DNA from 2 places in the Streptococcus sp. Z554 genome. Region 1 is predicted to be linked to the other one. Evidence: predicted binding sites of a transcription regulator. Region 1 holds the regulator's gene; the other holds the start of a gene.

Region 1 (15,892 bases):
TCCCGTTCATATTGAGTTCAGTACCATCAGCACGTGTTCCAAGAAAAGTAACATTAGCTGCGACAAAATCCTTATTATCAGAAACCCAATTTGTTATCACCTTAAAGGTTCCATTAGTTTTCTCAGCAAAAGTAGCTAGGTGAGATCCTAGTTGGTCCTTACCAACAACTGTACCAGATATACTATGAGTACCAGGTTGGTGCCAGATAATATCGTCTGCCATCGTTTCAAAGACACCAGGAAAGTCACCAGCAATTAAAGATTGGTTATAAGTATTGAAAATTTCTAAGTTTGTTGACATATATATTCTCCATTTCTTTTTTATGATATAATTGTAACAGTTACAAACAAAAAAACAAGTAGACACTTTTTTGATAGCTAGTATCAAAAGTAGTACTTTTATTGATACTAAAAGATAAATTTTTTTAAAAAAATAGAAAGAAGATATTTTATGACAAATAAAGTGAGTGAGTATGGTATTTGTCCATTTGCGACAACGCAGAGGGTTTTAACGGGGAAATGGGCACTGGTAATCATTTATCAGTTGAGTACGGGTACCAAACGATTTAAAGAATTGCAGAGATTATTGCCTGGGATTACTCAAACTATTTTGACACGTCATCTCCGTCAATTAGAAAAGGATAAGATTGTTCAACGAAAGGTCTATGCCGAAGTTCCACCACGAGTTGAGTACAGCTTAACTGAAATGGGGCAGGAATTCAAAGTTGTTTTAGATGCTGTCGAGAAATGGGGTCTGGATTATATCAAGTTGCTAAATGCTAGTGAGATAAGCGACTGATAAGCTCTATAGAGGAAATGTATTTTTCTGTTTAATTCCTCAATTAAAAGATAGTAAGGCAAACCATTATTTTCCAAGCACTTTTCTTGAAACCCTTTCCTTCTTCTGATAGACTAATACATAGTTTGAAAAAAGGAGACTTAATATGAAAAAATTTGTTGCTGAATTAATCGGTACTTTTATGCTTGTGTTCATCGGAACAGGAGCTGTTGTTTTTGGAAATGGTGTTGAAGGTCTTGGACACCTTGGAATTGCTCTTGCCTTTGGTTTGGCAATCGTAGTTGCAGCTTTCTCAATCGGAACTGTTTCAGGTGCTCACTTGAACCCAGCTGTTTCTATCGCTATGTTTGTTAACAAACGTTTGTCATCTTCAGAACTTGTAAACTACATCCTTGGTCAAGTAGTCGGTGCTTTCCTTGCATCAGGATCTGTGTTCTTCCTCTTGGCAAATTCAGGAATGTCAACTGCAAGTCTTGGTGAAAATGCCTTGGCAAACGGTGTAACTGTCTTTGGTGGTTTCTTGTTTGAAACAATCGCTACTTTCTTGTTTGTTTTGGTTATCATGACTGTAACTTCAGCAAGCAAAGGGAATGGCGCAATCGCTGGTTTGGTGATTGGTTTGTCATTGACAGCTTTGATTCTAGCTGGCTTAAACATCACTGGACTTTCAGTAAACCCAGCTCGTAGCTTGGCTCCTGCTGTATTGGTAGGTGGCGCAGCGCTTCAACAAGTTTGGATTTTCATCCTTGCACCAATCGTTGGTGGAGTTCTTGCAGCCCTTGTTGCTAAAAACTTCCTTGGAACTGAAGAATAATTGAAGCTTAAAAAGCCTTGCTCCTCAGCTTGAGGAACAGGGCTTTTTCGTATTATACTCTTCGAAAATCTCTTCAAACCACGTCAGCTTCCATCTACAACCTCAAAACAGTATTTTGAGCTGACTTCGTCAGTTCTATCCACAACCTTAAAACAGTGTTTTGAGCAACCTTCGGTTAGCTTCCTAATTTGTTCTTTGATTTTCATTGAGTATGAGTTTAACGGTTGTCAATTTTCTCTGGATAAAGGTCGTGTTGGAAGAGGCGTTGTTCTGCCAATCCTTCATACTTGGTTCCAGGTCTACCGTAGTTGTAGTAGGGATCGATTGAAATGCCACCGCGAGGTGTAAATTTTCCCCAGACTTCTAAATAGCGAGGGTCTAGCAAGTTGACCAAGTCTTTCCCGATAGTGTTGATACAGTTTTCATGAAAATCTCCATGGTTTCGGTAGCTAAAGAGGTAGAGTTTGAGGGATTTTGACTCGACACAGAGCTTGTCAGGAATGTAGGAAATATAAATGGTTGCGAAGTCTGGTTGAGCGGTAATAGGGCAAAGTGAGGTAAATTCAGGGCAGTTAAATTTGATGAAATAGTCATTTTCTACATGACGATTGTCAAAGGATTCGAGGACTTCGGGTTGATATTCGAAAATGTAGTTGGTTTCTTTGTTGCCGAGGAGGCTGAGGTTTTTCATTTCTTCTTGTTGTGACATGATTTTTTCTTTCTAATCTTAAACACCACGTTGGTTGTCGTAGAGGAGGGTATGGAGTTGAGGAAGGACGCGGACATTGCCCCAGCTATCGTCGGTAGCGACACGTTCCCAGAGTTCTTTGAGGCGATCCAGTTGGTCTTGGACAATATTGCCTGTAGCCTTGGGCTCAGGATTTCCCGCCGATAAGAAGAGGACATCTGGTTGGTAGCGTTCTTGAATACCTTTGGCAAAGGCTAGATCTGCATCATCAAAGACAGGGATTTTAAAGGTGACTTTGTCTGGGTCTAGTTGGGAAACGATAAAGTCCAAGGTCTCAAAGTTGACTTCCATCTTGGAGGAAGGAGGCTTAGGACTCAGAGTGACTTGGTCGATATCTTTTAACCAATTTTGCCAGCGGGAGCCTTGGGTCTCAACAGCAAGAGTGATACCACGTTCCTTGAGCTTGGTGACAAGTTGAGCCATATTGGCTGCTAGGATAGCAGGATTTCCCCCAGATAGGGTGACATAGTCGTAGCTTCCTAGTTTGTCTAACTCAGCGATCACTTCATCAGCTGTCATGCGAGTAGGCTTCTCAGAACCATCCCAAGTAAAGGCAGAATCGCACCAATCGCAGTGGTAGTCACAACCAGCAGTGCGGACAAACATGGTTTTCTGGCCAATAGCACGACCTTCGCCTTGAAAGGTTGGGCCAAAAATTTCCAAAACTGGTAGTTTGAGGACACGTTCCCTAGTCATCTAACCACTCCCGTCTAAACTCTGCAAAGGCAGTCGGAGTTTCATAGAGGCGAACATATTCCAAACGGAGACCGCGTTCGTCTGGCAACTCTTGGCTCATGGTTTGGAAAATCCAGTAAACCATATTTTCAGCAGTCGTATTCATGTAGGGCAGGGTTTCATTGAGATAGCGATGATCCAAGTGGGGCTCTAAGTAGTCCTTGTAGATAGCTTTGATGTCTCCGAAATCGTAGGTCATACCTCTATCATCTAAAAATCCACTGATAGCGATTTGCAGATGATAGGTGTGACCGTGTAGGGATTTGCATTTTCCTTCATAGTGAAAGAGGTGGTGGGCAGCATCGAAGGTAAATTCTTTTGAGACTAAGGTTCTGTGAGGATTGTAGACAAGAGATTCCCCAGTTTCTTGTTTGATTTCTTTGGGGGCAAAAAACATCAGGCCTCTCCTTTCTGAGAGAGATAAACCTCTAAACCATGTTGGCGTAGATGGCAGGCAGGACAATCTCCACAACCAGTACCGATAATCCCATTGTAGCAGGTCAAGGTCTTCTCACGAACGTAGTCAAAGGCACCGAGTTGGTCAGCTAATTCCCAAGTTTCAGCCTTGTCTAGCCACATGAGAGGCGTTTGGATCACAAAGTCGTAATCCATAGCAAGGTTGAGCGTGACATTGAGTGATTTGACAAAGACATCCCGACAGTCAGGATAACCTGAGAAGTCTGTTTCGCACACTCCTGTCACGATATCCGTAATTCCACGCTGCTTGGCAAGGACTGCCGCAAAGGACAGAAAGAGATGATTGCGACCGTCAACGAAGGTATTAGGAACCTCTCCTTCTTTTTGCTCAATTTCTAAATCTGAAGTCAAGGCATTTTCAGTAATTTGTCCTAGCAGAGACATATCTAGGATATGATGACGAATTCCTTGTTCCTCAGCGATTTCTTTGGCCACTTGAATTTCTAAATGGTGGCGTTGACCGTAGGCAAAGGTAACGGCTTCGACCCTTTCATAGTGTTGCTTGGCCCAGAAAAGGCAGGTTGTTGAATCTTGACCGCCACTAAAGACGACCAAGGCTGATTGACGTTTCATAGTACTCCTTCCAAAATGGGAAATGTTCAGAGCACGCAAAAAGCTCCCCAGAGGGAGCTAAAAAATACCAAGTAGAGGTTTTTTTTAGCGATGGCATGTCCCAAACATCGTAATATTCTAGTTACAGTCTAGCATATTTTTTGAAAAATGGCAAAGGGCAAGAAAAAAGAGACCAAATGAATGCACTTGGTCTCTCCTTTGATTAGCTTAATTCAGCAACGATGGCCTTGATTTGTTCAGCTGTGTGGACACCAGCCACTTGTTTAACAACTTGTCCATCTTTCTTGAAGAGAAGAGTAGGGATAGACATGATACCAAATGCACGAGCTGTATTCGGATTTTCGTCAACGTCCATTTTAACGATCTTCAAGACATCTTCTGAAAGTTCTTCAGACAATTTGTCCAAGATTGGACCTTGCATACGACATGGACCACACCAAGTTGCCCAGAAGTCTACCAAGACCAATCCGTCTTTAGTTTCTTGTTCGAATGTTGCATCTGTAATTGCTTTTGCCATAGTATTTCTCCTTTTTAATTATATTGGCTTAAATCTTGTTTCATGAGATAGAAGAAAACATCTCCATAAGTCCCATGGTAGTCCAAATCATGCCCCTTGTAGGTTACTTTTTGGACAGGGTAGTAGTCTGCGACACCAATCAGGCAGGCATGTTGAGAACGTTCAAATTCTTCGTATGACTCGAAGGTCATGGTTCTCTCTTGCTTGCTGGCATCAAGATAAGTGATTTCAATCATAGGATTCTCCTTTGCTAAATCATATCTTCATTTTACTCCTTGGAAAAAGGAATGTCAAGAAAATTGCTTGCGCACGCAAGTTTTTTGTAAAAATTTTAGGAAAGCCAACTTGCTTTTGTTTCAAGGCTTTCTTCTACAGCTTTTTGTAGATAGGCAAGAGTTGTCTGACCCTCCTTAGTGAGGCAGATAAAACTAGCTCGCTTATCCTGGTCACAACATCTCCGACTAAGTAAACCGCAGTTTTTGGCTTCTAAGCGTGCCACCATTCGTGATACAGCACTTGGACTCAGATGGAGTTTGTCAGGCAGGTCAATCTGTCTCAAAGATTTTTCTTGAGCCTGATTTAAAAAGTGCAAGAGATAGAATTCTTTGAGCGTTAGGCTTTGGTCACTCTGTTCAGCAATCGTTTGCTCTAAAAGAGCTTCTAGCTCTACTTGTCGGCGGTTGAAGTCAAACCATTTTTCTAAGTAAGTCATATCAATCTCCTTTCTATATGGTAGTTATAAACAGATTGCCTATCTGAGATGCTTGCGCACGCAATTAGTATACAACTTTTTGGAATAGATAGCAAGAAGGATGTTTCTTGTGTATTTCCTTGAAATTTTCAGAAAAAGGAGTAAACTGGTATGCAGAAAGTCTATTTTTGGAGAATACGATGAAGTTATATGTTCAGTTAATGATTTTATTTGTGATTTCTTTAATCGGTGAGGGAATTTCCGTTTTTTTCCATTTGCCGATTCCGGGTAGTATTATTGGCTTGATTATCCTTTTTTTAGCCTTGCAGTTTAAGTGGTTGCGGGTACGTCATGTCAACATGGTTGGGAATTTTCTCCTAGCTAATATGACTATCCTCTTTCTACCTCCTGCAGTTGGGATTATGGAGAAATTTGATGTGATTGCTCCCTATTTATTGCCCATTGTCTTGATTGTCTTTTTTGCAGCAGTTATCAATATTATCTTGATTGCGCTGGTCGTTCAGTTTATCAAAAAGCGTTATGAAGGAGATTACGAAGAAAGAGGTGTCAAATGAGCGAATTTGTATCCAATCCACTATTTGGGATAGCCTTGTCCATTTTGGCTTACCTTGGAGGCATGATTATCTTTAGAAGGTATCCTCACCCTCTAACAACTCCCTTACTCTTAGCGACTTTATTTATCATTGCTTTTCTAAAACTGACGGGTATTTCTTATGCTGCTTATTATCAAGGTGGGATTTATCTTAATAACTTGATTGTTCCCTCAACAGTAGCCCTAGGGATTCCTCTTTATAAGAGCTTTCACCTCATGAAGCACCATGTTAGAAGTATTTTACTCAGTAGTTTCTTAGCGGTTGTTGTGAATACAGTTTTTACAGCTTTCGTTGCAAAATTCTTCGGTATGGATTTCTTCTTGGCGATTTCGCTTTTCCCAAAGTCTGTAACGACGGCTATGGCAGTTGGAATTACGGATAAGCTACAAGGGATAGCGACGATCACCTTGGTAGTTGTGGTAGCAACTGGCATTTTGACTAGCGTTATCGGGCCAACACTCTTGAAATGGCTAAAAATTGACGACCCAGTAGCCGCAGGTCTTGCTCTTGGAGGAACTGGCCACGCAGTCGGTACTGGGACAGCATTTCACTACGGATCAGTAGCTGGCGCCATGGCTGGCTTAGCAATCGGTGTAACAGGTTTACTTTACGTATTTGTCAGTCCTATTGTAGCCAATTTGATTTTGAGTTAAAAACTAAGAATGTTTCATTTATTTGGGTAAAAAAAGCCCCCCTAGCTTTAGTTGCTAGGGGTTTCATTTATTATTGTAGATTAACTTTGTTCTTCAAGATGTAGTAGGTTCCGAGATAGAAGCCGACGCTAAGGATTAAATCTTTGAAAATTTCAAAGGATAAAACCCAATTGTAGTCGAAATCGATGCGAAGATTGAGGGTGATAAATCCAAGAACAACTTGGATGGCGATGTAGGCGACGACCGCAAGAGCTGTACGGTATTCATTAAAGAGTTGACCGATAGAGATAGACAAGTAGATACAAAGAATACCTGCAAGAGTGTTAAAAATATAGGAAATCAAGGCTAACCAGAAATTATCTGTATAATTTTTTAGCATATACTCGGCAAAACTAGATAGGAAGGCGTCTGGTTGAATCATGGAAATGATAATATAAAGGCTAAAAAGGAAGACCACTGTACTTGCCAAAGACCAAACAAAGGCTCCAAGAAGTTTAGCGGAGAGAATCTGGTGTTCAGATACTGGAAGGGTGAGAGTTAGATAGCCACGACGATCGTAAACACTTCCCTTAAATCGTTGAATAATCAAAATCAAGGTTGAGATACTCAAAGTAATAACCAATCCCCCAAAAACCAGAGATAGAAATACTAACATGACAACGCCCTTATCTTGATAATAGGTGCTTGAGAGGCTACTGCCCTGAATACCGATGATGACAGATAAGGATAGTACAGCTGCATAGAGGGCTAAAAACCATTTGTTGACATTTTTAAATTCATAACGAACTAAATTCCAAAACATAATAATCTCCTTTATCTAGGCTTTGAATTCGTGACGGAAGAGCTGGTCAATTGATTCACCTGACTCGTAACGAATATCATCCACATTTCCTTGACGGACGACTTTTCCGTCCTTGAGGAAAATAATCTCATCCAAGATTGGTTCGATGTCGGAAATCAAGTGAGTTGAAATCAAGACAGTCGAAGTTGGAGAGTAGTTGTTAATGATGGTATTCAAGATATAGTCGCGAGCTGCGGGGTCGACACCACCGATTGGTTCGTCAAGAACATACAAACGAGCGTCACGACTCATGACAAGGATCAACTGAACTTTTTCTTTGTTCCCTTTTGAGAGTTTCTTGAAACGGCTATTCTCATCGATGCCAAGGTCGCGAAGAAGACCTTGAGCGCGTTCTAGATTGAAATCTTTATAGAAGGTCTTGAAAAAGGTAAGAGCTTCCTTGACTTTCATTTGCTCGTTGAGATAGGTTGTATCAGGCAGATAAGAAACAATTGCCTTAGTTGCTGGGCTTGGTTCCATGTCGTTGATCAGAATACGCCCTCCATCAGGTTGTAACAAGCCGTTGATTAGTTTAATCAGGGTTGTCTTTCCGGAACCGTTTGGGCCAAGGAGACCCACAATCTTTCCTGCTGGAATTTCAAGGGAAACATTTTGAAGAGCAGGGCTTGCTCCATAGTATTTTGAAACATTTTCAAACGTTAACAAGGTCATAGTCTAAACTCCTTCGATATAATCTCTCAAAACAGTTGGTAGTTCTTCTTTTTCATAGCCAAATTCTACCATGCCTGTTACAAACTGCTGCAGTTGTTCTTCTGATAGTTGTTTCCGGGATTGGAGGATTAAGTCCAAGTCCTCTGTGACAAAACGTCCTGCAGTACGCTTGGTGTATACGAAGCCTTCTCTTTCTAGGTCTGATAGGGCACGTTGGATGGTATTAGGATTGACACCAGCCTCACTAGCCAACTCTCTGACAGTTGGTAGCTGTTGGTTGGGTTCGAGTTTATGGGAAATAATTTGCAGTTTAATCTTATCCATTATCTGCAAATAAATAGGTTTATTGTTATCAAATATCCAGGACATCACGGTCTCCTTTCTACAATATCTATTGTGTTAATTAAATAATACAACTAAACAAGAAACTTGTCAAGCCAAAAGGAGAATTATTTTGGGAATTGCTCAAAAAAATGGTATAATGAAAAGAAAACGACAAGGAGGGGAAGGCATGCGTTGTCCAAAATGTGGCGCTACTAAATCAAGTGTTATCGATAGCCGTCAGGCTGAAGAAGGAAATACGATTAGAAGAAGACGTGAGTGTGAAGAATGTCAGCATCGTTTTACGACCTATGAACGTGTAGAAGAGAGAACGCTGGTTGTGGTCAAGAAGGATGGCACACGGGAGCAGTTCTCCAGAGATAAAATCTTTAACGGGATTATTCGTTCGGCTCAAAAACGTCCGGTGTCTAGTGATGAGATTGGCATGGTGGTCAATCGTATCGAACAAAAACTCCTCAGTCGTAATGATAATGAAATTCAAAGTGAAGATATTGGTTCTCTGGTCATGGAAGAATTGGCTGAACTAGATGAAATCACTTACGTTCGTTTCGCCAGCGTCTATCGTAGCTTTAAAGACGTGAGCGAGCTCGAAAATCTTCTCAAACAAATTACGCAATCTTCAAAGAAGAAAAAGGAAAAATAAATGAAGCCTAATGATCGTTTTTCTTTTCTTAAGAATAATCGGGTGTCGCAAGATCCCACAACTTTGGTGCAGTGCTACCTCCCGATTATCGGTCAGGATGCGCTCAGTCTTTACCTTTATACCCTAGCCTTTTGGGATAATGGACAAAAGGAACACCTCTTTGCTGCGATTCTCAACCATCTTAATTTTGGGATGGACAGACTCTTAAAAGCTTTTAAAATCTTATCAGCATTCAACTTGCTTACCCTCTATCAAAAGGGTGACGGCTATGAACTTGCTATTCATCCAACGCTTTCTAGTTCAGATTTCTTGCGTCACACAGTTTATCGGACTTTATTGGAGAAAAAAATTGGCGATCCAGCAGTTTCTGATTTGCGTCAAGAGTCTGCAGACGGAGAAGCTTTGACGGTTTCTTTGAGTCAGGTCTTTCCAGAGATAGAGGACATGGTTAGTCAGGATGAGATGCCAGTAAGAGCTAAGTTTACGAATGATTTTGATTTGGATCATTTTCGTCAGCTCATGGCGAGAGATGGTCTCCGTTTCCAAGATGAACAGTCAGATGTTTTAGAGTTATTTAAAATCGCTGACGAGAAAAAATGGACCTGGTTTGAAACTTATCAGTTAGCTAAAGGAACAGCAGTTTCCCAAGTCATTTCTGTCAAGCGCATGCGTGAAAAATTAGCGCAACAGCCCGTCGCATCGGACTTTAGCCCTAAGGAAGCAACCATTATCCGAGAAGCTAAAAGTAAAACTGCCCTGCATTTTTTGGCAGAAATCAAACAGACACGAAATGCTGGAATTATCCAAGCTGAACGTGATTTGCTGAAACAGATGGCAGACCTAGGCTTGCTTGACGAAGTCATCAATGTGGTTATACTTTTGACCTTCAACAAGGTTGATTCGGCCAATCTCAATGAAAAATATGCCATGAAAGTGGCTAATGATTACTCTTATAACAAAGTCAGGTCTGCTGAAGAAGCTGTATTGCGAATCCGAGAGAAGAATCAAAAGGGGCAGGAACAAAAAACGGCGCAGGCAAGCCAGGCAAAAACCAATGTTCCTAAATGGAGTAATCCGGAATATAAGAATGAAACCAGCGAAGAAACTCGTTTGGAGTTAGAACGCAAGAAAAAAGAAATGTTAGCCCGATTAGGGAAAGGAGGAGACTAGATGGAAAGTGTAGGAGATGTGCTTAAAGGTCATCCCAGCCGTTTTCAATACCAAGACTTGGTCCAGCAGATTGTAAAAGATCCGGATGTTGCGGCTTTTATCCAGAAGGAATCTCTCAGTCAAGAGGAATTGAATCGTAGTATCTCTAAGTTTAACCAATACATCACCGAACGTGATAAGTTCCTTCGCGGAGATACAGACTATATTGCGCGTGGTTATAAGCCTATTCTGGTCATGAATCGTGGTTATGCAGATGTATCCTATGAGGAAACTCCGGAACTGATTGCGGCTGAGAAAGAAGCAGCTATCAAGAACCGTCTCAGACTGATCAATCTTCCAGCTAGTCTTAAAAAAGCTAGCCTAGCTCAAGTTGATTTAGATGATGCAGGGCGCTTACCGGTTTTCGAAAAGTTATTCGCCTTTGTTGACCAATATCCGGTCATCCGTAAGGGTCTCTATCTCTATGGAGATTTTGGGGTTGGGAAGAGCTTTATGGTCGCTGCCCTAGCCCATGATTTGTCAGAAAAACGTGGTGTTTCATCAACTCTCCTCCACTATCCGAGCTTTGTTATTGATGTCAAAAATGCTATTGGTGATGGAAATGTTAAGACTTTGGTGGATGAGATTAAGCAAGCTGAAGTTTTGATTTTGGATGATATTGGTGCTGAACAATCAACACCGTGGGTCCGTGATGAAATCTTGCAAGTGATTCTTCAGTATCGTATGCAGGAAGATTTACCGACCTTTTTCACTTCCAACTTCAATTTTGAAGATTTGGAAAAACATTTTGCAAAAGGCAAGAACGGAAATGATGAAACTTGGGAAGCTAGACGTGTCATGGAGCGTATCCGTTATTTAGCAGAGGAAACAAGATTAGAAGGAGAAAATCGTCGATGACAGAAACGATTAAATTAATGCAAAGCCACTCATCAGTGCGCAGATTTAAGGAGCAAGAGATTCCTCAAGAGGACTTGAATGAGATTTTGAAGGCTGCCCAAATGGCTTCAACTTGGAAAAATTTCCAATCTTATTCAGTGATTGTAGTCAGAAGTCAAGAGAAGAAAGATGCTCTGTATGAACTAGTTCCTCAGGAAGCTATTCGTCAATCAGCAGCATTCTTGCTCTTTGTTGGTGATCTAAACCGTGCAGAAAAAGGAGCTCGTCTCCATACAGATACTTTCCAACCACAAGGTGTGGAAGGTCTCTTGATTACATCTGTGGATGCTGCACTTGCTGGGCAAAATAGCTTGCTGGCTGCAGAGAGTCTAGGTTACGGTGGGGTAATTATTGGATTGGTGCGTTACAAATCTGCTGAGTTAGCAGAATTGTTCAACCTTCCTGACTACACCTACCCAGTTTTTGGGATTGCACTGGGTGTACCGAACCAAAAACATGATGTAAAACCAAGATTACCACTCGAAAATGTTGTCTTTGAGGAAGAATACCAAGAACAAACAACTGAGGCTATTGAAGCCTATGATCGTGTGCAGACTGAATATGCAGGAGCTCGTGCGACTACCACTTGGAGTCAACGTCTTGCAGAGCAATTCGGTCAGCCTGAACCAAGCTCAACCAGAGAAAATCTTGAACAAAAGAACTTATTGTAGAAAGTGAGAAAACATGGCCTTACCAACTGTTGCCATCGTAGGACGTCCCAATGTTGGGAAATCAACCCTGTTTAACCGTATTGCAGGGGAACGCATCTCAATCGTAGAAGATGTCGAAGGAGTAACACGAGACCGTATCTATGCTACTGGTGAATGGCTTAACCGTTCTTTCAGTATGATTGATACGGGAGGGATTGACGATGTTGATGCTCCATTTATGGAACAAATCAAGCACCAGGCAGAGATTGCCATGGAAGAAGCGGATGTCATCGTCTTTGTAGTTTCCGGTAAAGAAGGAATCACGGATGCAGACGAGTACGTAGCCCGTAAACTTTATAAAACTCATAAACCAGTCATCCTTGCAGTCAACAAGGTAGACAATCCTGAAATGCGAAATGATATCTATGATTTCTATGCTCTAGGTTTGGGCGAACCTTTACCAATTTCGTCTGTGCACGGGATTGGTACAGGGGATGTGCTAGACGCCATCGTGGAAAAACTCCCGCAGGAAGTCGAAGAAGAAAATCCAGATGTCATTAAGTTTAGCTTGATTGGACGTCCCAATGTCGGAAAATCTAGCTTGATCAATGCCATTTTGGGAGAAGATCGTGTCATTGCCAGTCCTGTAGCTGGTACAACTCGCGATGCCATTGATACCCATTTTACAGATGCTGACGGTCAAGAATTTACCATGATTGATACGGCTGGTATGCGCAAGTCTGGTAAAGTATATGAAAATACAGAGAAATACTCCGTTATGCGTGCCATGCGTGCCATTGACCGTTCAGATGTAGTCTTGATGGTCCTCAACGCTGAAGAAGGCATCCGTGAGTACGACAAGCGTATCGCTGGATTTGCTCACGAAGCCGGTAAAGGGATGATTATCGTGGTCAACAAGTGGGATACTCTTGAAAAAGATAACCACACCATGAAAAACTGGGAAGAGGATATCCGTGAGCAGTTCCAATACCTGCCTTACGCACCGATTATCTTTGTATCAGCTTTGACCAAGCAACGTCTCCACAAACTTCCAGAGATGATTAAACAAATCAGCGAGAGTCAAAATACCCGTATCCCATCAGCAGTCTTGAATGATGTTATTATGGATGCTATCGCCATCAACCCAACACCGACCGACAAAGGAAAACGTCTCAAGATTTTCTATGCGACTCAAGTGGCAACCAAACCACCAACCTTTGTGATCTTTGTCAACGAAGAAGAACTGATGCACTTCTCTTACTTGCGTTTCTTGGAAAATCAAATCCGCAAGGCCTTTGTCTTTGAAGGGACACCGATCCATCTGATCGCAAGAAAACGAAAATAAAAAAGCAGAATCTGGAAAGATATTTCCAGATTTTTTTGCTATAATAAAATAAGAAAAGACTTGGTGAGGTGTGAGATGGAGAAGTTGTTGAAGTTGTTGGTTTTAGCGCCCTACTTTTACTTTTTGCGTTGGATTGAGAAGGTAGATAGAGATAGTAGATACTTCACTTTTTTCTATTATTTTTACTGGATTTACCTTCCTTTGTGGGCTTTGTTTAGTATAGCTTTTACAGGATTTTCAGTTTTACTGTTTAATTATATTTGGTTAAGTCCTAGAGATTTAACAAGGTGGGGCATTTGGTTGCTCTTAATCTTCTTATCCCTTGTAAATGACTGGAAAGTTTTTGACTGTCTAAAAAAGATGAACAAACTGAGATTGGACAAGAAGAAAGCTAGCAACGACTGAGGGAAAATCTCAGTAAAAAACCTTGCTGGAAAGAGAAATTTTAAGGGAACTAATCATCTTGGTTATCCCTTTTTTTGTCCTAAGGGAAAACGGATTCTTTCTTGAAAAAACTTGGCAAATATGTTACAATGAGAAGAACGTTTTAAAATATTAAAAATTCGAAGTAAGGAAAAAAATGGCAAATTTACTAAAAACAATCATCGAAAATGATAAAGGTGAACTTCGTCGTCTTGAAAAGATGGCTGACAAGGTTTTGAAATACGAAGATGAGATGGCTGCAATGACAGATGAGCAGCTCCAAGCGAAAACGGATGAGTTTAAGCAACGTTATCAAAATGGTGAAACGTTAGATCAGCTCTTGTATGAAGCATTTGCAGTTGTTCGCGAAGGTGCTAAGCGTGTCCTTGGTCTCTTCCCATATAAGGTTCAGGTTATGGGTGGTATCGTTCTTCACCACGGTGACGTTCCTGAGATGCGTACTGGTGAGGGTAAAACATTGACAGCGACTATGCCGGTATACCTTAATGCCCTTGCAGGAAAAGGTGTCCACGTAGTTACCGTCAACGAATACCTTACAGAACGTGACGCGACTGAAATGGGTGAGTTGTACTCATGGCTTGGTTTGTCAGTAGGAATTAACTTGGCTGCAAAATCTCCAATGGAGAAAAAAGAAGCTTATCTCTGTGACATTACTTACTCAACGAACTCAGAAATTGGTTTCGACTATCTTCGTGACAACATGGTTGTTCGCGCAGAGAACATGGTTCAACGTCCACTCAACTATGCCTTGGTCGATGAGGTTGACTCTATCTTGATCGACGAAGCTCGTACACCATTGATCGTTTCAGGCGCTAATGCAGTTGAAACAAGCCAACTCTACCATATGGCTGACCACTTTGTGAAGTCTCTGGATAAAGATGATTATATCATTGATATTCAGTCTAAGACAATCGGTTTGTCTGACTCGGGTATCGACAAGGCCGAAAGCTACTTCAAACTAGAAAATCTTTATGACATTGAAAACGTAGCATTGACTCACTTTATCGACAATGCCCTTCGTGCCAACTACATCATGATTCTTGATATTGACTATGTGGTCAGCGAAGAACAAGAAATCTTGATTGTCGACCAATTTACAGGTCGTACCATGGAAGGTCGTCGTTACTCTGATGGCTTGCACCAAGCGATTGAAGCTAAAGAAGGTGTGCCAATCCAAGATGAAACCAAGACATCAGCATCAATTACCTACCAAAACCTTTTCCGTATGTATAAAAAACTGGCAGGTATGACAGGTACTGGTAAAACCGAAGAAGAAGAATTCCGCGAAATCTACAACATTCGTGTTATTCCGATTCCTACTAACCGTCCAATCCAACGTATCGACCATTCAGACCTTCTCTACGCTAGCCTCGATGCAAAATTCAAGGCTGTCGTTGAAGATGTTAAGGCCCGTTACCAAAAAGGCCAGCCAGTCTTGGTAGGTACCGTTGCCGTTGAAACCAGTGATTTCCTTTCTAAGAAATTGGTTGAAGCAGGTGTGCCTCACGAAGTACTGAATGCCAAAAACCACTATAGAGAAGCGCAAATTATCATGAATGCTGGTCAGCGTGGTGCGGTCACGATCGCAACCAACATGGCCGGTCGTGGTACCGATATCAAGCTTGGTGAAGGTGTTCGTGAACTTGGTGGACTTTGCGTCATCGGTACAGAACGTCACGAGAGCCGTCGTATCGATAACCAGCTTCGTGGACGTTCAGGTCGTCAAGGAGACCCAGGTGAATCACAATTCTACTTGTCACTCGAAGATGATTTGATGAAACGTTTCGGTTCAGAACGCTTGAAGGGTGTCTTTGAACGTCTCAACATGTCTGACGAAGCCATTGAATCTCGTATGTTGACACGTCAGGTTGAAGCAGCGCAAAAACGTGTTGAAGGAAACAACTACGATACTCGTAAACAAGTCCTTCAATATGATGATGTTATGCGTGAACAACGTGAGATTATCTACGCACAACGTTATGATGTCATCACTGCTGATCGAGACCTTGCTCCAGAAATTCACGCCATGATTAAACGTACAATCAACCGTATTGTCGACAATCATGCTCGTTCTAAACAAGATGAAAAACTCGAAGCAATTTTGAACTTTGCCAAGTACAACTTGCTTCCAGAAAATTCAATTTCCCTTTCAGACCTAGAAGGTTTGTCAGACCAAGCTATCAAAGATGAGTTATACCAACGTGCATTGAAGGTCTACGATAGCCAAG
Region 2 (15,892 bases), on a different contig from region 1:
ACCAAGGTTAACAAGTCCATGTTGTTCGTTTCCGACAACACCAACTGTAGCACGACAAGTTCCAAGAATCATACGAACTTCGCCTGATTGAAGACGAACAAGAACATATTTACCTTCTTGACCCAATACTTGAGCAGAAGCTCCAGCAGCACGAACCAATTCACCACCACGACCTGGTTTCAACTCAATGTTGTGAACCAAAGTACCAACTGGGATGTTAGCAAGTGGAAGAGCGTTACCTACTTTGATATCAGCTTCAGGACCTGAAACGATACGTTGACCAACTTCAAGACCTTTTGGAGCGATAATGTAAGCTTTCACACCGTCAGTGTAGTGTACAAGAGCGATGTTTGCAGAACGGTTTGGATCGTACTCGATAGTTTTAACAACTGCTTCAACGTTATCTTTGTTACGTTTGAAGTCAACCAAACGGTAGAAACGTTTGTGCCCACCACCTTGGTGACGAACAGTGATACGACCGTTGTTGTTACGACCAGCCTTGTTCTTCAAAGCAACAAGCAATGATTTTTCTGGTGTGCTTGTTGTGATTTCAGCGAAATCCAAAGAAGTCATATTACGGCGACCGTTTGTTGTTGGTTTATAAACACGAATTCCCACGATATTTCCTCCTTAGATTATTCAGCTTCAGCTGCAAACAACTCGATTGCTTTTGAATCAGCTGTAAGAGTGATGATAGCTTTTTTAGTTTTGTTAGTAAAACCAGTGTAACGTCCAACACGTTTAGCTTTTGGTTTTACGTTGATTGTGTTAACATTTGCAACTTTAACACCTTCGAAAGCAGCTTCAACAGCTTGCTTGATCAAAAGTTTGTGTGCACGAGTGTCAACTTCAAATACATACTTCCCTGCTTCAAGTTGAGCCATTGAGCTTTCAGTGATAACAGGTTTTTTGATAACATCATACAAATTCATTATGCAAGAACCTCCTCGATTTTAGAGATAGCTGCTTGAGTAACAAGAAGTTTGTCACTATTTGCGATGTCAAGAACACTTGCAGTTGTAGCAGTCGCAACTTTCACGTTTGGAAGGTTACGAGCTGAGAGAGCTGCGAATTCGTTTCCTTCTTCAAGAATAACAAGGACTTTAGAATCGATGCTCAAAGCTGCAAGAACTTTTGCAAATTCAGCAGTTTTTGGAGCTGTAAATTCAAGAGAATCAACGGCTACAAATTTATTTTCAGCAACTTTTTCTGAGTAAACAGATTTAAGCGCAAGGCGACGAACTTTTTGAGGAAGTTTGTACGCATAGCTACGTGGAGTTGGTCCGAAGACAATTCCACCACCACGCCATTGTGGAGAGCGGATAGAACCTTGACGAGCACGTCCAGTTCCTTTTTGACGCCATGGTTTGCGTCCGCCACCTGAAACAGCTGAGCGGTTTTTAACTGCGTGAGTTCCTTGACGAAGGCTAGCACGTTGGCTGATGATCACATCAAACACAACAGATTGGTTTGGTTCGATACCAAAGATTGCATCGTTAAGAACAACTTCGCCCGCTTGTTTACCAGTTTGGTCGAATAATGTTACATTTGCCATTTTGACTGTATTCCCCTTTCCTTATTATTTACCAGCTTTAACTGCTGACTTGATAGTGATAAGAGATTTCTTAGCACCTGGTACGTTACCTTTAATAAGGATAACGTTCTTTTCTGGAACAACTTGTACAACTTCAAGGTTTTGAATTGTTACGCGGTCGCCACCCATACGTCCTGCAAGGTTTTTACCTTTGAATACGCGGTTAGGTGCAACAGGTCCCATAGAACCTGGACGACGGTGGTAACGAGAACCGTGAGCCATAGGTCCACGTGATTGTCCGTGGCGTTTGATAACACCTTGGAAACCTTTACCTTTAGATGTACCAGTTACATCAACAATGTCTCCAGCTGCGAAAGTTTCAACTGTGATTTCAGCACCAACTTCCAAGCCTTCAACGTTTTTGAATTCACGAATGAAGCGCTTAGGAGCCGTGTTAGCTTTTGCTACATGTCCTTTAGCAGGTTTGTTGCTCAATACTTCGCGTTTGTCATCGAAACCAACTTGGATAGCGTTGTAACCATCTGTTTCAACAGTTTTAACTTGAAGAACAACGTTTGGAGTTGCTTCGATAACTGTTACAGGGATCAATTCGCCAGCTTCAGTGAAGATTTGAGTCATTCCCACTTTTTTCCCTAAGATTCCTTTTGTCATGAGAAAATAGTTCCTTTTCTATATTTTTTATTCAAAAAGTTTTTAACGAGCGTTTTTTATGCTCAAGGTTTCAAACTTTAGATTAAAGTTTGATTTCTACGTTTACACCACTTGGAAGATCCAATTTCATCAAAGCGTCAACTGTTTTTTGAGTTGGGTTGATGATATCGATCAAACGTTTGTGTGTACGCATTTCGAACTGTTCGCGAGAATCTTTATATTTGTGAGTCGCACGAATGATTGTGTAGAGGCTACGCTCAGTTGGAAGTGGGATTGGACCCGCAACTTGTGCACCTGTACGAGTAGCTGATTCTACGATTTTTGCAGCCGCTGTGTCAAGCGTACGGTGTTCGTAAGCTTTCAAACGGATACGGATTTTTTTGTTTGCCATCTTTTTCTCCTTTTCGTCTATTTAAGATAATAGGCTAGCTCCACAAGAAAACCGACGCGCGTTGCGTGGCAATGCAACCGAGCGTGTCGCAACCTCTTGCATCAAAGCTAAGGCTGTCATTTACAGCACCATAATAGAATAACACAAAGCCCCTGCGATTGCAAGGGATTTGACAGGATTTTTTAATTTTTTTAGATGAAACTGTTTTCTTTTTATAAATGGCGAAATTACTCCCTTTCTTGAGAGTAATTTTGAAGTTTTCTTCTTTATAACATAACAGTCAATATTTGATGATAAATTGATTCCCTGATTGATCCACCAAAATATCTGCTGTAGATTCAGTTTCTTTATAATAGCGATTATACTGATTTCGTCTTTCTTTGTGAGTATTTAGGATAAAGCTAGCATCACGATTTCTCACAGTCGTATCTCGAGATAGCCGCCGCTTTAATTCTGTCTCCTCATCTGTGTAAAAACAAATGGTTTTGTCAAAGAGCTCCTTGGGTAGAAAACCTACAGACATCCCTTCGACTATCAGAATTGGTTTTTCGCCTGATAAGACTTCACTGGGTTTCCAAGGTTCAGCAATCGTTAAGATATCCATCCCAGCATTTAAAGCGAGAATGTCTCTTTCTAAACTTACCAGTTCATGAGTCACAGGTAAACAAGCGGTCACTTTTTGATCAGGAGACTCCTTTGACACCACTAAATGACGGTTTGAAGTAATGTAAGGATCGGTTTCTAATAAGTTTACTTTTGCAGAATCTAGGGCTTGGTACAATTCTTGAGCAAAAGTCGATTTACCTGATGCTCCATGGCCATAGATACCCAGTGTTTTTACTTTGCCCGACTCTATTTCTGATACTAGTCTTTCGATTAACTCTTTTTTCTTCATTCCCTTTTCACCTGCTCGTAGCTTTCTTTTCCGTCATTGAGTTTATCCCAAATAACTACTTTCCCACTTTGCAGAGATTTTTGCACATCGATAATGCGTTGATTGGAGGAACCTCGGAACTGGAGCATAAGATTGCGCTTGCTTTTGTCATAACGTCCATCGACCAGGATATCAATCAGTGACAAGAGTTCCAGTTTATCTGGTGTCTCCAACATCATTTCCTCCCAAGTATAGCCCGTCCACGACCAGATGTCCTTGTCTGGTAATTCCTTTCGGATACGTTTGACGAGGGGCAAGAGGATTCCTGTATTCAGAAAAGGTTCTCCTCCTAGCAAGGTCAATCCTTGAACATAGGGTTGAGCCAGGTCTGCCATAATCTGTTCTTCCAACTCGGGTGTATAAGGAATTCCTGCATTAAATGACCAGGTCGCTACATTATAACACCCCTCACAGTGAAACATGCAACCTGCTACGTAGAGGGAATTACGCACGCCTTCTCCATCGACAAAGTTAAAAGCCTTATAGTCAATGATGCGCCCTTGGCTGAGCTCTTCACTCTTCCACTCGCCAGGCTTTGGTGTATTCCATGTCATCCTTCTACTCCAACTCTATCCAATAACGCTCCGTTCCATTACGAACATCCTCTAACTTCCCACCATTAGCTAAGATAACCGCTCGGCTGGCAGGATTTTCAGTGCTACAAGTCACAAGCGCTCGTTTGATATTCTTTTCCTTAGCCACTTGCAGACCTTGGCTGAGGGCCTCTTTAGCATAACCCTTGCCCCTTTCAGATGGACGAATAGAGTAGCCAATGTGGCCAGCATAGTTCAGCAAACCCTCATTCAGTCTCAATCGCAGATTCAAAAATCCTAGAGCAACACCTACATCATCAAATGATACAAATTGAATAGAAGGAACACGATTTTCAGGCAAATTTATTCCCATTTCTTTCTGCATATTTGCCTCCAACCAGTCTTCGTAGTCAAAGTTCTCAGTATCCCAAAATCCGCCATCGTGGGCTGATTGAGTCTGTTCAAACTCTGCCATCATCTCTAAAACTGTTTCTTTATCTGCCAATCTTGGTCTGCGTAGTATCATTTTTACCTCCAGCTAAGAGAAAAGCGAGAGGCAACTCTCACTTTTTCTTGTTCTTGTTTAAAAATTGTTCTCTAAGGCTAGCCACTCGGTCTTTTTTATTGACCCCACCCTTTGAATGTTTCTCGTGGAAGCGTTGGACCAAGGCCTTGCCTTTATCGTCTAATTGATATTTTCCCATTCTTTTTCTTTCTAATTTCTCACTTCATGTCCAGCCGTTTTAATAGTAGAACCGTTCATATGTTTGACACGCGCAGCAATTTCCTTATGACGTCCATTGACCATCGGACGAGCTTGAGGATTTCCGAGATAGCCACAAGTTCGTTTAACAACGTCTACTGTTTTAGGATCATTATTCCCACAGTTAGGACAAGCAAAGCCTCTCTCTGTCGGTTCAAAATCTCCTTCAAAATCACACTTGTAGCAACGGTCAATCGGAGTATTGGTCCCGAGATAACCGACACGGTCATAAGCATAATCCCACACAGCTTCCAAAGCTTTTGGATTTTGTTGGAGAACTGGGTACTCACAGTAGTGGATGAAGCCACCTGAGGCACCTGCTTCTGGATAGACCTTCTCAAAGTCCAACTTTTCAAATGGTGTTGGATTTTTGCGGACATCATAGTGGAAGGAATTTGTATAGTATTCTTTATCTGTAATATCTGGAATAGAGCCAAATTTCTCTGTATCTAAACGGCAGAAACGGTCTGTCAAACTTTCAGATGGTGTCGAATAGATAGAGAAGTGATAACCATATTGGTCAGACCACTCTTCTACTCGGCGCTTCATATCACGAATAATATCCAGTGTAAATTCCTTGGCTTCTGGATTGCTTTCCCATTGATTGCCAAAGAAAACGGTCGCCACTTCGTACAAGCCAATATAGCCTAGAGAGATGGTCGCACGACGATTCTTAAAGAGTTGGTCAACGCTTTCTTCTTTTCCAAGGCGACGTCCGAAGGCTCCGTATTGATAAAGAATTGGGGCATTGGCTGGAGTGGCTTCCTTGGTTCGCTCCACACGATAAACAAGAGCATCTTCCGCGATATTCATACGCTCGTTGAAGATTTCCCAGAACTTATTCATGTCTCCTTCAGATTCGAGGGCGATACGAGGAAGATTGACCGTCACGACACCTAGGTTCATACGGCCCGAATTAACCTCTACTCCATTCTCATCCTTCCAACCTTGAAGGAATGAACGGCAGCCCATAGGAACCTTGAAGGAGCCTGTTAACTCGACAATCTTATCGTAAGACAAGACATCCGGATACATGCGCTTAGTTGCGCACTCAAGAGCCAACTGCTTGATATCGTAGTTAGGTGAATCTTCTTCCAAGTTAAGTCCTCTTTTTAGGGTGAAGATGAGTTTAGGGAAGATGGCTGTACGGTGTTCTGAACCCAGCCCCTTGATTCGAATGTTTAAAATTGCCTTTTGAATTTCACGTTCAAAGCGACTGGTTCCTAGCCCGAAACCAAGAGAAGTAAATGGCGTTTGTCCATTTGAAGTGAAGAGGGTATTGATTTCATATTCCAAAGATTGCATGGCATCATAGATGTCTTTTTGCGTTTTTTTCCAAGCGTATTCTTGGCGCTTGTCAGGCAGAACCCATTCCTCTGCATCTTTGAGATGCTTTTGGTAATTTTTCTCTGCGTATGGAGCCAAGACTTCATCAATCCGGTCTGCTGAACAACCACCGTACTGGCTAGAAGCAACATTGGCGATGATTTGAGAAATCTGCGCCGTCGCAGTTTGGATAGATTTAGGACTTTCTACCTCAGCATTCCCAATCTTAAAGCCATTTTCCAACATGCCCTTGAAATCAATCAAACAGCAGTTAGTCATAGGCGTGTAGGGGCTATAGTCCAAATCGTGATAGTGGATATCTCCTTTTTGATGAGCGTTAGCCACATGTTTAGGAAGCATTTGAAGGCCGATTGATTTTCCAACAATCCCTGCCGTCAAGTCACGCTGAGTATTAAAGACGTCACTGTCCTTATTGGCATTTTCATTGACAACTGCCTGATCTTTATTGAGCAGTTTATGAATACTGAAGTTGATGTCTGTCGCTTTAGAGCGCTCAAAATCACGCTGGGTCCGATAAGTAATATACTCCTCGGCCAAGGCGTATTCTTTAGCTTCCAACAACTCGTGTTCTACGATATTTTGGATTTCGTAGATTTTTACACCTTGCGGGAAACGACTATGAATCTCTTCAACGATACGTTCAACTAGGGTGCTAAGTCGCTTTTCAACCAAAGGGGTTACATCCATAACCTTTTCAGCAGCCTTATGAAGCGCTTTGTCAATCTTGTCTACATCAAAAATTACACGTCTACCGTCACGCTTTTCGACGAATAAAGTCGGATCAGGGACAGCCTTCTCTTCCAGTACAATCATATCCATACCCTTTTCTTAAATATAATATTGATTCTAAAAAGTATTATATCACTAAAAAAATAAAAATCAATATCTTGTGTCAAAAAATAAAAATTTTTTAAAATTACACAAGATATTGATAATTTTTATTTTAATTTGTAGAGTTTAAAGTCTTTGAATTCACTTTGAACCGCTTGATAATTTTCAGCTAAAAGTTGCTCAACTTCTGTCCATAGGGTTGTTTTTGTATTTACTACAATCATCTTTGGTTGATTATCTCGTAGATCATTTACAAGCTTGGTACGATTTGCATCAAGTCCTGTATGCAATCTCGGTGATAACAACTGACTAGCAGCCAAGCGTTCACTTGCCTTATAACTACTTGTCTGATCATCCCAAACATAGATACGATCTGTAGCCTGCGTTTCCCCTTTAACCTTAGCTTCAATACTAGTTCGTTCTTGATATTGTGCAGTATGGAGCAAATATCGCGATACTAGAGGAGCTGAAAATAGATAAATGAGAGCTAAAATTGGTAGGTAGGCATTCCCTTTTACAAAAGTACCCCATACTGAAGTTTCTTCTCTAGATCGTCTACGACGATTGGCCCCTTCTGCTTTCTCTGTAGGAATTCCAGCAAGTAAAAGAAGGGACAAGAAAGGAAGTAACTCAACCATGCGACTGCCGTGGATTTGGTCTGTAGAAAAAATTTCTAAAACCAATACCAAAATGACAGCTATTGCAGCAAAGATTGATAAGACTGACTGTTTCAATGGCTTAGATTGGAAGAGACCTGTAAATGCCATCGTCAACGCTCCAAGAGCAATGGCTAACAATCCATAGAAAAGGATGTTGTCTAGCAATCCCGGGTTAGACATAAAGTTCAAACTATCTACTGGGTAGAGTATTTGACTAATCGCATTTCCAAAACTGCCTTTATAAACCGTGTAGTAACCAATTGGATAAAAGAAAATTGAAAAACCAAGGCCCGCAGCAAAAAATTGATAAAGGCCATGAGTCAATTTATTGCGCCCAACATTAAAAGCTGTTACTGCAAAAAACAAGACGAATGCATACAAGATTGTAACCAAAGGTGCAAAGAAAAATGCTAGAGCTAAGCTAGCTCCAATACGCAAGAAACCTTTATCTTGGTTTGGTTCTGCCAAATAAGCCGTCACTAAACTTAGAGCATAGAACAAGAATGGGAGAGCAAGAATAGTTGCATAGCCGCCACCAAAGCTAAGAGCACTAGCCAGGATATAAAAGACTGTCAATACTTGTTGTGATTGTTTATTTTGTTCCGTCAGATTGTAAGCCGAACGAAAAAGAAAGAGTCCAGCACCTACTAAAGCTAACCAATTAAAGACGGCAAACAAAATACTTCCCTGAGTTACATACTGTAAAAAATAATAGAGGAGACCACTAGTTCCAAAATAATCTGTGTAGATATCTCCGCTCTGATGCATAGCCCATCCAATATAAAAATCCTGAGACTGCTCAGGACTTATCAATCCTAAGAAGAAGGGGAGGATTACGGACACAAGCACCACTATAGTACTCAAAATGAGAATATTAAAAAATGGTAAGCGGGCAGGTTGACGAGTCTCAACCTCAAGTTGCTCCTCATTCTCTACTGAATCATCCTGGATTCCCATCCAAGTTGGAGTTGGTTCGTCTTCTAATCTACCATATACACTCATACATTCTCTCCTATATCTTAATTTGTTCTAGTATATCAAAAAGTCTAGTTCTTGTCAGCCTGTGGCGGACGTTTACACAACTTTTCAGACAAGGAAGCAAAGCGTTCGACCTCATAAAAACGGTGATATAAAGCTTTTTTATAGTGAGCTAAAAAAGTTTTTTCTTCTACTGTGAGCATTATCATTTCTCCTTTTCTTTTTTATTCGAAAAAAGAAGAAAAAATCTAAAAAAGCTGAATTCCCAAAAAGAGAATTCAGCGCTTTGTTTTTAATCAGCTTTCTTTTCTAAATTTTTTGAAATGCTTCGATTTTTGCCTTCTAGATACACCATAAGAATGGAGATATCTGCTGGGTTAACTCCAGAAATACGGCTGGCTTGCCCAATGGTTTCTGGATTGATGAGTTTGAACTTCTGGCGCGCTTCTGTCGCAATAGAGTCAATGTCATCCCAGTCGATGTTGGCTGGAATGCGTTTTTCTTCCATACGCTTCATCTTGGCAACCTGATCCATGGCTTTTGAAATGTAGCCTTCGTACTTGATTTCTGTTTCAATCAATTCGATAATTTTGTCATCTAGCTCTTCAGCAGCAGGCCCGATAAAGGCCACTACATCTTGGTAAGAGACTTCTGGGCGACGGAGAAATTCCTTGGCTGTCACTGCATCTGTCAACGGCTTGAATCCCATCGCTTCAACCTTAGTGTTGGTTTCCTTAACTGGCTTGAGTTTGATACTGTCTAAACGCTTCATCTCATTGTCAAATTGATTTTTCTTGATTTCAAAACGAGCCCAGCGTTCATCGTCAACAAGACCAACCTCACGACCCATCTCAGTCAAACGCATATCCGCATTGTCATGACGGAGAATAAGACGGTATTCTGCACGACTGGTCAAGAGACGGTAAGGTTCAATGGTTCCCTTGGTCACCAAGTCGTCAATCATTACTCCGATATAACCGTCGCTTCGTTTTAGAATCAACTCAGGCTTGCCTTGGATTTTCAAAGCCGCATTGATACCAGCGATAATCCCTTGGCCAGCAGCTTCTTCGTAACCTGACGTTCCATTTGTCTGACCAGCAGTAAAGAGACCTGAAATTTTCTTGGTTTCCAGAGTTGCACGCAACTGATGCGGCAAGACCATATCATACTCGATTGCATAGCCAGTTCGCATCATCTCTGCATTTTCCAAACCTTTGATGGAATGAACCAAGTCACGTTGGACATCCTCAGGAAGACTGGTTGAAAGTCCTTGAACATAAACTTCTTCTGTGTTTCGTCCTTCTGGTTCAAGGAAGAGTTGGTGGCGTTCCTTGTCCGAAAAGCGAACAATCTTGTCCTCAATCGACGGACAGTAACGAGGTCCTACTCCCTTGACCACACCTGTAAACATAGGCGCACGGTGGAGGTTGTTTTGGATAATCTCATGGCTGGTACCATTGGTGTAGGTCAACCAGCACGGAACTTGGTCTTTAACATAATCTTCATCACGTGAAGTGTAAGAGAAGTGATTTGGTGTTTCATCTCCTGGTTGAATCTCTGTCACATCGTAGTTGATAGAGGAAGCCTTGACACGTGGAGGTGTTCCTGTCTTAAAACGACCAATTTCAAGACCCAATTCCTTGAGATTATCAGCTAGGTTAATAGAAGCCAGACTGTGGTTTGGACCTGATGAATACTTGAGGTCTCCGATGATGATTTCCCCACGGAGAGCTGTCCCTGTGGTTACGATAACGGCCTTGGCAGCATACTCTTGATGGGTAGCTGTACGAACACCGACAACCTTGCCTTCTTCCACCAAAATCTCATCAATCATAGTTTGACGAAGAGTGAGATTCTCTTGATTTTCAACCGTTTTGCGCATTTCCTTAGAGTAAAGTTCCTTATCAGCCTGCGCACGAAGGGCACGAACGGCCGGCCCTTTACCAGTGTTGAGCATCTTCATCTGGATGTAGCTCTTGTCAATGGTCCTAGCCATCTCCCCACCCAGGGCATCGACCTCACGCACGACAATCCCCTTGGCAGAACCACCGATAGAAGGATTACAAGGCATGAAAGCCAGCATTTCAATGTTGATAGTCGCAAGCAAGACCTTGCAACCCATACGGCTAGCGGCCAAGGAAGCCTCAACCCCAGCGTGTCCCGCACCGATTACAATAATATCGTATTCTTCAATAAAATTATAAGTCATTTTCTCTCCTATTCTTCAAGATGGATGTGTCTTAGTTGGCCGTCCCAATCTGGTAAGGCTGTTTTTAAAAAGGCTGGAACTAGCTGGATATCCTCGAGTTTATCCAAGTCAATCCATTCACAGGGTTGCGTTTTCTCATCTTCCTGCATGGTCAACGGGGCATTCTCAAGTAAGTCTACCAAATAATGAAACTCGATATTGTGATAATATACGCCGTCTTGTTCAAAACGATTTTCAACTATAAAAGCTAGCTGTCCAGTTTGAGCTTTGACACCCAATTCTTCACCCACTTCACGGATCACCGCATCTTCTGTACTTTCATTAACTTGGATCGCTCCGCCGATAGTGTAATACTTGCCCTTATCTTTGGTGACTAGGAGCTTGCGGTTTTGAAGAATCAAAGCTGTCGCCCGAACGCCAAAAACTGTATTTCCTACTTTTGTCCGAAAGTCTTGTTGAATCATCTTGCCCTTTCCTTAAAACGACACAAAAACAGTCAAAACTCCAAAGAAGTGCAGGACAAAAAAGCCTGCAACATCCATGAGCTTTGACCATCATTTCTATTGCTGTTATTATTGTAGCAGATTGAGCAAATTTGTCAATCTATATGTACTGACACACCTTGCCGTCACGGTAGGCGTTATCAATCAAACCACCACCAAGACATTCTTCACCGTCGTAAAAGACAACTGCCTGTCCTGGTGTGATTGCGCGCTGTGGTTCTGCAAAGATGACCTCTGCCTTGTCTCCTTTGACATGAACCGTCACCTTAGAGTCAGGCTGACGGTAGCGGAATTTAGCCGTGCATTCTAATGTAAATTCCTCTGGCATCTCACGAGTAAAGTGAACCTGACTAGCCTCTAAGCTAGTTGACATGAGCGAATCATGGTAGAATCCTTGGCCTACATAGAGGATATTCTTGCTGAGGTCTTTTCCGACAACAAACCAAGGGGCATTGTCACCGCCGTGTTGCCCACCGATACCGAGTCCACCACGCTGACCGATCGTATAATACATCAGACCGGCATGCTCACCCATATCACGACCATCCACAGTCATCATACGACCAGGCTGGGCTGGTAGATAGTTGCTGAGAAATTCTTTAAAGTTCTTTTCTCCAATAAAGCAAATCCCTGTCGAGTCTTTCTTCTTAGCAGTCGCAAGACCTGCTTCTTCTGCTAGTTTGCGAACTTCAGGCTTTTCCAAATGTCCCAATGGGAACATAGTCTTTTGGAGTTGTTCTTGCGAAAGCTGGCTGAGGAAATAGGTCTGGTCCTTGCCATTGTCCACACCACGAAGCATATGAACAATCCCATCCTCATCACGCGCCACACGGGCATAGTGCCCAGTTGCTACATAGTCTGCTCCCAAGGTCATAGCATAGTCCAAAAAGGCCTTAAACTTGATTTCCTTGTTACACATCACATCTGGATTTGGCGTGCGTCCTGCACGATATTCCGCTAGGAAATACTCAAAAACGCGGTCCCAGTACTCTTTTTCAAAGTTGACAGAGTAGTAAGGAATACCTAGTTGGTCCGCTACCGCAGCCACATCCTTGTAATCTTCGGTCGCCGTACAGACGCCGTTTTCATCTGTGTCGTCCCAGTTCTTCATGAAGATACCGATCACGTCGTAGCCCTGCTCCTTGAGCAAGAGAGCCGTCACCGACGAATCAACACCACCACTCATCCCCACGACAACACGTGTTTTAGAGTTATCACTCATGGTAGTTCTCCCATCTATTCGTTTATTCACGATTGAAGGTCGTGTTTGCTATCACGATTGAAGGTCGTTTGAGCAATTTTCATTATAACACGCTTAGATAGAGAAGACAAGGAAGATGCTGACAAACCTAGCCACCTCTTTTATAAATACATGAAGATAGGATACAAAAGAAATTAATTCATCCCTAAACCCCTATTCTCTTTAAAAACTTATTTTTAAAATCAATTAAAAATGATATACTGTTATAAGGAGGAATACGCATATGATTCCTTACATATATCATCATTCATGTGCGTAAAATAAAACGATTGTGAACAACTACAAAGATATACTAAAATCAAAAAATACCATTTTTACTATTATAATTGTTGCAGGGTTTGGACTTTTGGCAGGCTTAGTCATTCATCAAGAGCGTGTTCAAGCAGAGAGAGGGAACGTTGCTCTCATCAAACAACAAAAAAATCAACAAGATGTCGAACAAGTAAAAAACGCTATTAAAGACTTTAATATCGATTCTGAAACCATTATAGATGATTGGAAAAAAATTCAAGAATTAAAACCAACTACTGATGAAGGCAAAAAGACATTAGCAGACTTTCTCGCTTCTACTGCCGATAAAGTCACAAATCATTATAGTGAAAAAGCTTTGAAATTAGATATAAAGGATTCTGATAGCCAGTTTCAAGATAAACAAACACTTGAGACAGCCATTACTTCCTTGCAAAAAATAATAGACATCATTAAAAACATTAATTCTGCCAGCGACCAAGCTGCTCTTGAAGAAAAGATAAAACCAATTCAAGAACTAATCTCTAAATTCCAAAAACAAGTTGAAGTCTTGACCAAAAAAGAAGAAGAAAAAACTACCCAAACAGAAACGACTACTAGAGATGCCGGACTAGAAGCCAGCCGTTCAGAAGATAGTAGCTATATTCAAAGCTATCCAGAAACAAATGGAAGCATATCTAATTCCCAAGCACCTGCAACAGACCAATACTCAACTGATAATGCTAGCAGTGGAGGAGGTCAAACTGCTGATTCTTCAGGTTCTCAATCAGAGTCTAATAGCAATACAACCAGTTCATCTAACTAATAATCTAGATGGCGAAATTCCATAAACTTGTAAGCCCTCAACACCAATGTTTATAATGATCTCTCATCAAATGCAAACACACAAAAAGAGCCTTAAACGGCTCTTTTTTAGGGCTTTATAATATTTGTAGTGGGTAAATTCCCTATAGATATTATGGAGCCAATTATTGATAAAAACTTTAGTCATCTTCGTCTCTATAAAAATATTTTCTATACACCCTTGATAATACCAAAATTAATGCCAATATCATACCAAGAGCCATAATAATAGAATTTATTAGATTTATTTTAGTATGTCCAATCACTAGTCCAATAATTGGACTAGTAGACATGCTTAGATATAATAAAAATAACAAAAAATGAATTTCACCAATTCCTGCAAAAAAATGTTTCATGTAACGATTCTCCTTTACATACTAAAATACAAAATATTTTTTATTTGTTTTATATATTCTTATGATACAATATTTTTAATAGAATTCAATTTTTTGTTAACTTTTTTCACGAACAAGGAGGAGAACATGCGCTACGATTTTGGAAATGTTTATAAAGAAATCCGTGAGTCAAAAGGATTAACCCAAGATGAAGTTTGTGAAGGGGTTCTCTCAAGAACTAGCCTATCAAAAATCGAAAGTGGAAAAACAACTCCAAAATATGAGAATATGGAGTTTCTTCTCCGGCAAATCAATATGAGTTTTGAAGAGTTTGAATATATTTGTCATCTCTACCACCCAAGCGAACGATCAACTATCATGCAGACTTTTCTAAAAATGGCTTCTATTAGTGGTACGAACGACTTAAGTAAATTACTCAAAGAATGCCAACATTATCTAAAAACACACCATGATTTCCCCATCCAGCAGTTACAAGATATGCTCGAAATCGTTATCTACATCCGTAAAAATGGGATAGAAAAATTGTCAAGTAAGATTGACAACATTGTAAACAGACTATGGGATAATATTGAGAAACAAGATACCTGGTATGAGAGCGACCTCAAAGTCCTTAATACCATTCTCTTTGCTTTTCCTATGGAGTATATTCATCAGATTACTGAAAAAATTCTAGAACGACTAGAGGTTTATAAACACTATAGTCCTGTCTTTCAACTTCGTATGATGTTGCTTCTGAATCTCTCAACTCTTTATCTTTACAATGGTGATAAGTTGCTTTGCAAACAGCTTTGCTACACTCTCTTAGAGGAGGCAAAAGTAAGCAAACAGTATGATACACTTGCGTTTTCCTATATTCGTATTGGCATTGTGATAATGATGCTCAGTTGATACAAAATGGACTCTCCTTAGCTAAACTAGTAGAAGATGAACACTTACTAACAGAGCTAGAGCGAGAAGTTGACATCTTTATAAACAAAAAAGAAAGCCATTGAGACTTCCTTTTCTATATCTTCTTAGTACCAACCGTTGTTAAGCCAGAAGTTCTTAGCAGCTGTCCATGAACCGTAACGTCCTGCAACATAAGCATCTGCTACACGTTCTTGGTTTTCAGCTGAGTAGTCACCGTTCAAGTATGAATCTGTCAATTGGTAACGTCCGATGTAACGTCCGTTTGTAGCTGTGTAGCTACCGCCTGATTCTTTTTGAGCAATCCACTCTTTAGCTTCTGCTTCAGATCCGCTTACAGTTGCTGCTGGAGCTGAGTAGCTTTCTGCTGCTGCAGGTGCTGGAGCTTCGTAAGCAGCTTCGTAAGCAGCTTCATAAGTTGCTTCATATGTAGTTTCTTCTACAGCAGTTTCAGCAACTGCTGGAGTTTCTTCAACTTCTGCTACAGGTGCTTCTGTTGTTGTAGTTTGGGCAACTGGAGCTTCCCCATCGATAACCAATACTTGGTCAATAAAGATAAGGTCAACATTTTTAATGTTGTTCAATTTAGCTAATTTTTCAACTGTTGTGTTGTATGTCTCAGCAATTTCTGAAAGAGTGTCTCCAGGTTTAACTGTATAAGTTTTTGTTTCTTGTGCAAAAGTAAATGATGGTGCAAGGAAAGCAAGTACAACTGCAAATCCTGCAAGTTTAGTCTTCATGTTAAATTTCATTTAAAAAAGTTCTCCTTTTTTCTTATACTACCATGATACCTTTCTAATGTTACTATTTGTTAACGAATTTGTGTAGAAATGTTACAAAACTGTGATTTATTTACTTAAAAAAGCCACTTTTTGTTACAAAACCCTTGTTATAAAAGCTTTTTAATCTTTTTATATATTTCA

Evidence for each region. Region 1 encodes NrdR, which represses ribonucleotide reductase genes. Its sites were predicted from a motif close to ACACNATATATNGTGT; they were not measured.
Region 2: a site for NrdR is predicted at 7,052-7,067, ahead of nrdD (anaerobic ribonucleoside-triphosphate reductase). Genes of this name have one in related genera too.

What each region holds. Positions count from the first base shown of each region.
Region 1 covers NZ_JBRKNV010000006.1:51,660-67,551, forward strand. Annotated here, with positions in the region: gene ACVC7R_RS06420 (nuclear transport factor 2 family protein) at 1-301, opposite strand, end outside; gene ACVC7R_RS06425 (winged helix-turn-helix transcriptional regulator) at 452-799, shown strand; gene ACVC7R_RS06430 (MIP/aquaporin family protein) at 945-1,613, shown strand; gene queF (preQ(1) synthase) at 1,831-2,322, opposite strand; gene queE (7-carboxy-7-deazaguanine synthase QueE) at 2,341-3,057, opposite strand; gene queD (6-carboxytetrahydropterin synthase QueD) at 3,050-3,493, opposite strand; gene queC (7-cyano-7-deazaguanine synthase QueC) at 3,493-4,146, opposite strand; gene trxA (thioredoxin) at 4,349-4,663, opposite strand; gene ACVC7R_RS06460 (DUF4649 family protein) at 4,678-4,899, opposite strand; gene ACVC7R_RS06465 (MarR family winged helix-turn-helix transcriptional regulator) at 4,995-5,375, opposite strand; gene ACVC7R_RS06470 (CidA/LrgA family protein) at 5,555-5,929, shown strand; gene ACVC7R_RS06475 (LrgB family protein) at 5,926-6,621, shown strand; gene ACVC7R_RS06480 (hypothetical protein) at 6,692-7,423, opposite strand; gene ACVC7R_RS06485 (ABC transporter ATP-binding protein) at 7,439-8,134, opposite strand; gene ACVC7R_RS06490 (GntR family transcriptional regulator) at 8,138-8,503, opposite strand; gene nrdR (transcriptional regulator NrdR) at 8,646-9,119, shown strand; gene ACVC7R_RS06500 (DNA helicase) at 9,120-10,289, shown strand; gene dnaI (primosomal protein DnaI) at 10,290-11,186, shown strand; gene ACVC7R_RS06510 (NADPH-dependent oxidoreductase) at 11,183-11,896, shown strand; gene der (ribosome biogenesis GTPase Der) at 11,910-13,220, shown strand; gene secA (preprotein translocase subunit SecA) at 13,801-15,892, shown strand, end outside.
Region 2 covers NZ_JBRKNV010000005.1:28,776-44,667, forward strand. Annotated here, with positions in the region: gene rplB (50S ribosomal protein L2) at 1-618, opposite strand, end outside; gene ACVC7R_RS05620 (50S ribosomal protein L23) at 636-932, opposite strand; gene rplD (50S ribosomal protein L4) at 932-1,555, opposite strand; gene rplC (50S ribosomal protein L3) at 1,580-2,206, opposite strand; gene rpsJ (30S ribosomal protein S10) at 2,289-2,597, opposite strand; gene ACVC7R_RS05640 (uridine kinase family protein) at 2,878-3,492, opposite strand; gene nrdG (anaerobic ribonucleoside-triphosphate reductase activating protein) at 3,489-4,085, opposite strand; gene ACVC7R_RS05650 (GNAT family N-acetyltransferase) at 4,090-4,590, opposite strand; gene ACVC7R_RS05655 (hypothetical protein) at 4,628-4,768, opposite strand; gene nrdD (anaerobic ribonucleoside-triphosphate reductase) at 4,780-6,987, opposite strand; gene ACVC7R_RS05665 (damage-inducible protein CinA) at 7,113-8,666, opposite strand; gene ACVC7R_RS05670 (hypothetical protein) at 8,711-8,845, opposite strand; gene mnmG (tRNA uridine-5-carboxymethylaminomethyl(34) synthesis enzyme MnmG) at 8,935-10,851, opposite strand; gene ACVC7R_RS05680 (NUDIX hydrolase) at 10,860-11,315, opposite strand; gene mnmA (tRNA 2-thiouridine(34) synthase MnmA) at 11,455-12,576, opposite strand; gene ACVC7R_RS05690 (hypothetical protein) at 12,887-13,669, shown strand; gene ACVC7R_RS05695 (hypothetical protein) at 13,848-14,063, opposite strand; partial or broken gene ACVC7R_RS05700 (helix-turn-helix domain-containing protein) at 14,190-15,055, shown strand; gene apf (aggregation-promoting factor) at 15,077-15,721, opposite strand.